3 regions of the Parasutterella sp. St.1A3 genome follow, and region 3 is predicted to be linked to each of the others. Evidence: predicted binding sites of a transcription regulator. Region 3 holds the regulator's gene; each other region holds the start of a gene.
The links. The regulator sigma-54, encoded in region 3, starts transcription at its own class of promoters, with help from an activator protein. The targets are predictions, from matches to a motif close to TGGCANGNAANCTGCTTT.

Region 1 (2,271 bases), 2.3 Mb from region 3:
CCCTTCTCCTCCGGGCACTCACAAATCCGATGATTTGTGAGTTTTTTTTGCATGGACGCTAGTCCGGATAAAAGAAACGGCCGAAATTGATTCGGCCTCAAGGTCTTATCCACATGACAAGAGGAAAGCCTCCGTTTCGGAGGCTTTAGCGTTAAGTTCGCGCTTTAGCGGTGCATCTTATAGCGCAGCCACACAAAACCGGAACCTACGGTTTCACAATCAATCAGCTCGAGGCGATTGTTTTTGAGAGGAGACGGCTCTTCGGTACGGCATTCGATAACAGAAGGATGAGCGCTGTTTCCGTCGAGTCCCGGATAAATAATCAGGCTCAGTTCGTCTACAAGGCCCATACCGATGAATGTACCGCAGGTAAGGGCGCCGCCTTCAAGGAGGAGATGCTTGGCATTGAAGTCGGATTCAAGATGTTTTAATGCACTTTCGGTTTCTTCTTTCTTAGTGCCGGGCGTGCGCATGATGTAAGAGACGCCTACGTCTTCAAGTTCTTTCTGATAAGCGCGTGTGACATGGCTGCCCAAAATCGCGACGATATGTTCGCCGCTCGGAAGGGTCGGGGATTTGTAATGGAGGCGTCCCTGAACGTCAAAAACGACTGCGAGCGGGCGGCCTTCGCGTTTGCCGACGAAAGTCATGGTGTGCATGGTCTTCGGACCTTCCATCGGTTCGCGTTCTTCGATCAGATCCTCACCATATTCGGCCATCGTGTTGCGGCCTACGATCCATCCGTCAGCGGGCATCTTGGCAGCGGTCGCTTCGTAAACATCGCCGACGCCGCAAGCGTCGTTATAAAGGGGGCTCCAATATTTAGATAAGAGACGTCCGTCGGCGGACATGATCATGTGGCAGGTAATTTTCATTTTCGGTCTCCTCAATATGCTTGATTGCGCAGGACCTACAAGATAAGCAATTCCGGCTAGGAACTGCGGGGCAGATCCCTATCCTTAGTATGCTCCAAATAGGTTCATAAAGGAAGAGAAAAAAACGCTGAGATCGGTCTTTTTACGGCATTGAGCGCCAGGATGGTGCGTCTTTTCAGTGTGATTTGTTGAGAAATATTTCTAAGAAAGAAAAAAGCTCCTGATTTTCAGTCTTTCCTGAGTTGGCACGGTTTATGCGTGTGAGTGGTTAAGCCCTTACGGGAAACTATAACCATCAGGAGAAATTATGAAACTCATCATTGCGGTGATTAAGCCGTTCAAACTCGACGAGGTGCGCGAAGCGCTGACCGATATCGGTATTACCGGTATGACCGTCTCGGAGGTCAAAGGATTCGGCCGTCAGAAAGGACACACGGAACTGTATCGAGGCGCCGAATATGTGGTGGATTTTCTGCCGAAGATGCAGATTATGGCCGCAGTGCCGGACAATCTTTTGGATCTTGCCTCGGAGGCGATTTCCAAAGCCGCCTACACAGGAAAAATCGGCGACGGAAAAATATTTGTTCTGCCGCTTGAAGAAATCATCAGAATCCGTACAAGTGAAACCGGGGAGGCTGCGATATGAAATGCTTGATTTTCTCTCTAATGCTTCTTTCAAGCCCCGCGGTAATGGCAGAAGAAACAGCGATGAATGCCGCGGATGTGTCCTGGATGCTGGTTGCGACCACGCTGGTGCTATTTATGACAATCCCGGGCATTGCACTCTTTTACGCCGGCATGGTCCGTAAAAAGAATGTACTTTCGGTCGCGATGCAGAGTTTTGCGATTTGCTGCGCATGCACCATTGTTTGGTATGTGTGCGGTTACTCACTTGCATTTACAGAAGGAAGTTTCTTTATCGGCGGTTTAGATCAGGTATTTCTGAAAGGAATCGGCATTAAAACGATGCACGGCTCCATTCCCGAAATGCTGTTTATGATTTTTCAGATGACATTTGCGATTCTGACGCCTGCGCTGATGTGCGGCGCCTTTGCCGAACGAATGAAATTCTCCGCGCTGTTTCTATTCATGGTTCTTTGGTCGCTCTTTTGCTATGTGCCGGTCTGTCATTGGGTATGGGGACCGGACGGCTGGCTTGCTTTGGCGGGAGCACTTGATTATGCGGGCGGTACGGTTGTTCATATCAATGCCGGCGTCGCGGGTCTGGTCGCCTGTATTGTTCTTGGCAAGCGTGTTGGTTACGGACGGGAGGCGATGGCGCCGCACAACCTCATCATTGCATTAGTCGGCGCCTGCTTCCTCTGGATCGGCTGGTTCGGCTTTAATGGCGGAAGCGGTTTGGCTGCGGATGAAAGAGCGGTAATGGCGATTGTGG
Region 2 (2,271 bases), 730 kb from region 3:
AGGCAAGATAGGGGTTAGCCATCGGATCCGGGAAGCGAACTTCAACACGGCGGGCCTTTTCGCTGGCCACATACGGGATACGCAAAGAGGCGGAACGGTTGCGTGCGGAATAAGCGAGCTTAACCGGAGCTTCAAAACCCGGAACCAAACGACGATAGCTGTTGGTGGTCGGATTGGTAATCGCGTTCAGAGCCCGGGCATGTTTGATCACGCCGCCGATGTAATAAAGGGCGAGATCAGAGAGACCTGCATAACCGTTGCCTGCGAAGAGGTTCTTGCCGTCCTTCCAAATGGACTGATGAACATGCATGCCGGAGCCGTTATCGCCAACGACGGGTTTGGGCATGAAGGTTGCTGTCATACCGTAGGCGGCCGCGACGTTCCAAACGGTGTACTTGAGAATCTGAGTCCAGTCGGCTCTTTCGGTAAGTGTGCTGAACAGGGTGCCGATTTCGCACTGACCGCATCCGCCGACTTCATGGTGGTGGACCTCAACGGGAACACCCTGCTGTTCAAGAAGCAGGCACATACTGGCGCGGACACTGTTTAAAGAATCCACCGGAGCAACCGGGAAATAGCCGCCTTTGACTCTGGGACGATGGCCGCCGTTTGCGCCGTCCATTGAGTCGGCATTCGACCAGAAGCCCTCATCGGACTCGATCTTGAAGAAGCTGCGGTTCATATCACAGCCCCAGCTGACGCCGTTGAAAATAAAGAATTCGGGTTCGGGGCCGAAGAACGCGGTATCGCCGATGCCGGTGCTCTTCAGATAGGCTTCAGCGCGATTGGCGATGCTGCGCGGGTCTCTGTCATAGCCTTTGCCGGTCGCAGGTTCGACAACACTGCAGGTCAGGATCAGGGTTTCCTGCCCTTCGTCGGCAAAAGGATCCATGCGTGCGCTTGAGGGCTGCGGCATCAGCAGCATGTCGCTCGCTTCGATGCCCTTCCAGCCGGTAATGGAAGAGCCGTCAAAAGCATGGCCTTCCTCAAATTTGTCTTCATCAAAAGCGGACACCGGAACGGAAACGTGCTGCTCTTTGCCTATAAAATCTGTAAATCGAAGGTCAACGAACTTAACGTCGTTTTCTGTCAGCATCTGCATGACATCTTCTATGGACTTAGCCATGATATCTCCTTTAGATCGGTAGAACTAAGAATAAATTGGTTTTCACCGGTGAATAAGCAAGAAGCGTGCCAAAAAAGACGCGCTAAAAATCACGCCCGCTCCCCTGCGTCTATTCCTGTTTTTGGAAAATCTCCACCATAATGCACTTTTTTGGTGCTTTATGCGGATTTTTCTGCACTTTTTTGATGCGCAGTTATTTAGTGCATCACAAAAAAGCTTCCAGCACCTCATTCAGGTACCGCCACCCTTTTTCGGTACAGAAAATACGCTTTTTAGGATCTTCAACAAGTCCGTCCTTTTCAAGGACTCGCCAAACGGGTTCGACTTCAGACCAGCTGACAAACGCCCGCTGCTCCCAATAATCTCTCGGCACCCCATCCCGAAGTCTGAGTACGTTCAGCATGAATTCAAACGGAATCGCCTCAGAAGGAACTTTTTCAGTATGCGAGACAAATGATTCTCCGCGGTTCTGACAGAGGAGCCAGCGCGCCGGATCCCTGTAGTTATAAAAGCGATGAATCTCTTTATCGTGGCTGTACTTGCCGTGCGCTCCCGGACCGACCGCAAGATAGTCTCCGAAACCCCAGTAATTCAGGTTATGCCGGCACCGATGACCGCTTTTGGCATATGCGGATACCTCGTAATGCTCAAGCGCGAGATCGGTCGTGTACTGCGCGATAAGTTCGGTCATATCCTCGAGTGTGTCTTCATTAGGAATTCCTTCGGGCGGATATTTAGCAAAATAAGTATTCGGCTCCAGAGTCAGCTGGTAATAGGACAGATGCGGCGGATCAATCTGCGCGATAAAGGCCAGTTCCTGTTTGAGATCTTCCAAGCTTTGATTCGGCAGACCGAACATCAGGTCGAGATTAAAGTTGTCAAAAATTTCGCGCACTCCGAGCGCCGCTTCCTTGGCTTCCCGAGCATTGTGCACGCGGCCGAGCGAGCGAAGCTTTTGATCTTCAAAGCTCTGCACGCCAAGAGAAAGCCGATTGACGCCGGCTGATTTAAAGTCTTTGAATTTAGCGAGTTCAAATGTTCCCGGATTGGATTCAAGCGTAATCTCCGCACCGCTCACCAGTCCGAAGGTCTCATCAGCGCAGGCCAGAATTTTCTCCAGAGACTCTGCCAACATCAGAGAGGGC
Region 3 (2,271 bases):
TCATTACCGACCATAACGTACGCGAAACACTCGGCATCTGCGACCACGCCTATATCATCAGCGACGGAAGCGTACTAGCCAGCGGAAAACCTGAGGCAATCGTGGAAAATCCGCTCGTGCGCAACGCATACCTCGGCGATAATTTCTCTATGTAGGAGCTATGGCTCAGACGCTTTCACTGCAGCAGTCTCAGCGCATGGCGCTTACGCCGGAACTGAGACAGGCCATATCCATCCTTCAGCTTTCAACCGCTGAGCTGACACAGCTCATTAACGAAGCAATTGATCAAAACCCCCTGCTTGAAGTCTCCGATACGAGTGAAGAGGCTGCCGACAGTTTCGACTCGGATCAGCAGCTGCGCTGGGAAGGCACCGCCTCCGATCAGGAACCCTGGGAGGGAAAAGAACATCCGGAAAGTCTGGCTGAGCATTTACTGCGGCAAGTCGGCTGTCTTTCTCTCTCGGATAAAGAAAAAAGTCTTCTTGCCTGGCTTATCGGCTCATTGGACGACAACGGTTTCCTTTCCGCGCCTATTGAACGGCTCGCAGAGGAGGCAAAGATGCCGGCTGAAATCAGGCTCTCCGATTGGAAGGCCGCTTTGAAACTGCTGCAGAGTTTCGAGCCCTCCGGAATTGGTGCCCGCGACTACAAAGAATCTCTGCTAATCCAGCTGAATCATCGCAGATTGTCAATGCAGTCTGATCCGGTAATCTGCGCGCTGGCCTCTCAAATCGTCCAAGAGCATTTGGAGCTGCTCGCGAAACGAAGTTTCGATAAAATTCGCCCGCTCCTCGGATGCGCATCCAAGGAGCTGGAAGAGGCTGTTCGCCTGATTGCCGCTCTAACACCGCATCCTGCCTCAGAATTTTCAACGGATTCTATTAACTATGTCACTCCGGAAATTCTTGTTCGCAAGACAGGCGAAGGCTGGTGCGCCGAACTGATCGATGCTTCGCTGCCGAAAGTCAGGCTTAACCGAATTTATGCTGAGGCCGTCACCGACAGCTGTCATGACCAGCTGTGGAAAGACAGACTCCATGAAGCATCCGAGCTGATCAAAAACATCGAACATAGGCGTATCACACTGCTTCGCGTCACTCAGGCGCTCGTGCGGCGGCAATCCGATTTTTTTGAATCCGGACCGCTCTGCATGCGCCCTTTGGTCCTTCGCCAAATTGCAGACGAACTTGAGCTGCACGAGTCAACCGTCTCCAGAGTCGTTTCAGGAAAATACCTGCAGTGCGCAAGAGGCGTCTTTGAGCTGAAATATTTCTTCTCTTCGCAAATCGGTAACTCCAATGAAGCGGTTTCATCAATCGCAGTCAAAAACGAAATTGCAAGACTTATCGCCTCTGAAAATCCTTCTAAGCCACTCTCAGACGCGAAGATCACCGAGTTTCTCTCTGAGCGAGGGTTCTCCGCCGCACGGAGAACGGTCGCTAAATATCGCGATGCACTTGGAATCGCACCGGCTTCTCAGCGTAAAAAAATTCGCTGATTCACGTTTACAATAACTGATTGATCAAATCGAGTGACGCATTATGAATGCACTGTGCCTGCTTCTAAAGCCCGAAAATATTCTGCTTGGTATTTCACCGAGCAGTAAGAAACGTGTATTCGAACAAGCCGCTCAAGCTCTGTCGCTGATTTACCGACTGGATCGCAAGGAGGTGTTCGACGCACTCATCGCGCGGGAAAAGCTTGGCTCTACTTATCTCGGCTACGGAATTTCTCTGCCGCACTGCCGCCTTCCAAACCTAAGTCAGCCATGCGCCCTTTTCATCCGGCTGCACGGGCAGCTCGAACCCGCCCGCGCCGGAGAAGAACCGACGCACAGTCTGTTCTTTCTCTTGGCTCCGGAAGAAGCCTGCAGCGAACATCTTGAACTTCTGGCCGGCGCCGCGGAAATTTTTTCCGACGAATCCATCCGAACAAAATTATCTCAGGCCAACACTTCGGAAAAATTTTGCGAAGCTCTGAATAAATGGTGCGCTGAGAAGTACGAATCGGATAAACGTGAGAGTTAGATTTTTATGGCAACTTATCAGCAGCTCTTCACCCTCTGCAAGCGAAAGTTTGATTTCAACTGGCTCTACGGCCAGTCTCATGCGGGAGATTCGATTGAGCTCTCGCCCAACGCTGTTAACTATCCGACACTCGCAGTCGGATTCCTAAACATTATTCACCCGGATCGACTACACATTCTCGGACCGGCTGAAATCGCATTCTTTGATCAAATCGGCTCAGAATCCCGAAAGAGCTTGATCGCGA

Region 1: AC6I1F_RS11185 (P-II family nitrogen regulator) is a predicted target of sigma-54. The motif match lies at 1,119-1,136, and genes of this name have one in related genera.
Region 2: glnA (type I glutamate--ammonia ligase) is a predicted target of sigma-54. The motif match lies at 1,180-1,197, and genes of this name have one in related genera.

Annotation. Positions count from the first base shown of each region.
Region 1 covers NZ_BAAGFK010000001.1:2,417,407-2,419,677, reverse strand. Annotated here, with positions in the region: gene AC6I1F_RS11190 (dihydrofolate reductase family protein) at 165-875, opposite strand; gene AC6I1F_RS11185 (P-II family nitrogen regulator) at 1,183-1,521, shown strand; gene AC6I1F_RS11180 (ammonium transporter) at 1,518-2,271, shown strand, end outside.
Region 2 covers NZ_BAAGFK010000001.1:851,603-853,873, reverse strand. Annotated here, with positions in the region: gene glnA (type I glutamate--ammonia ligase) at 1-1,126, opposite strand, end outside; gene hemW (radical SAM family heme chaperone HemW) at 1,332-2,271, opposite strand, start outside.
Region 3 covers NZ_BAAGFK010000001.1:126,078-128,348, reverse strand. Annotated here, with positions in the region: gene lptB (LPS export ABC transporter ATP-binding protein) at 1-155, shown strand, start outside; gene rpoN (RNA polymerase factor sigma-54) at 161-1,498, shown strand; gene AC6I1F_RS00615 (PTS sugar transporter subunit IIA) at 1,542-2,027, shown strand; gene hprK (HPr(Ser) kinase/phosphatase) at 2,034-2,271, shown strand, end outside.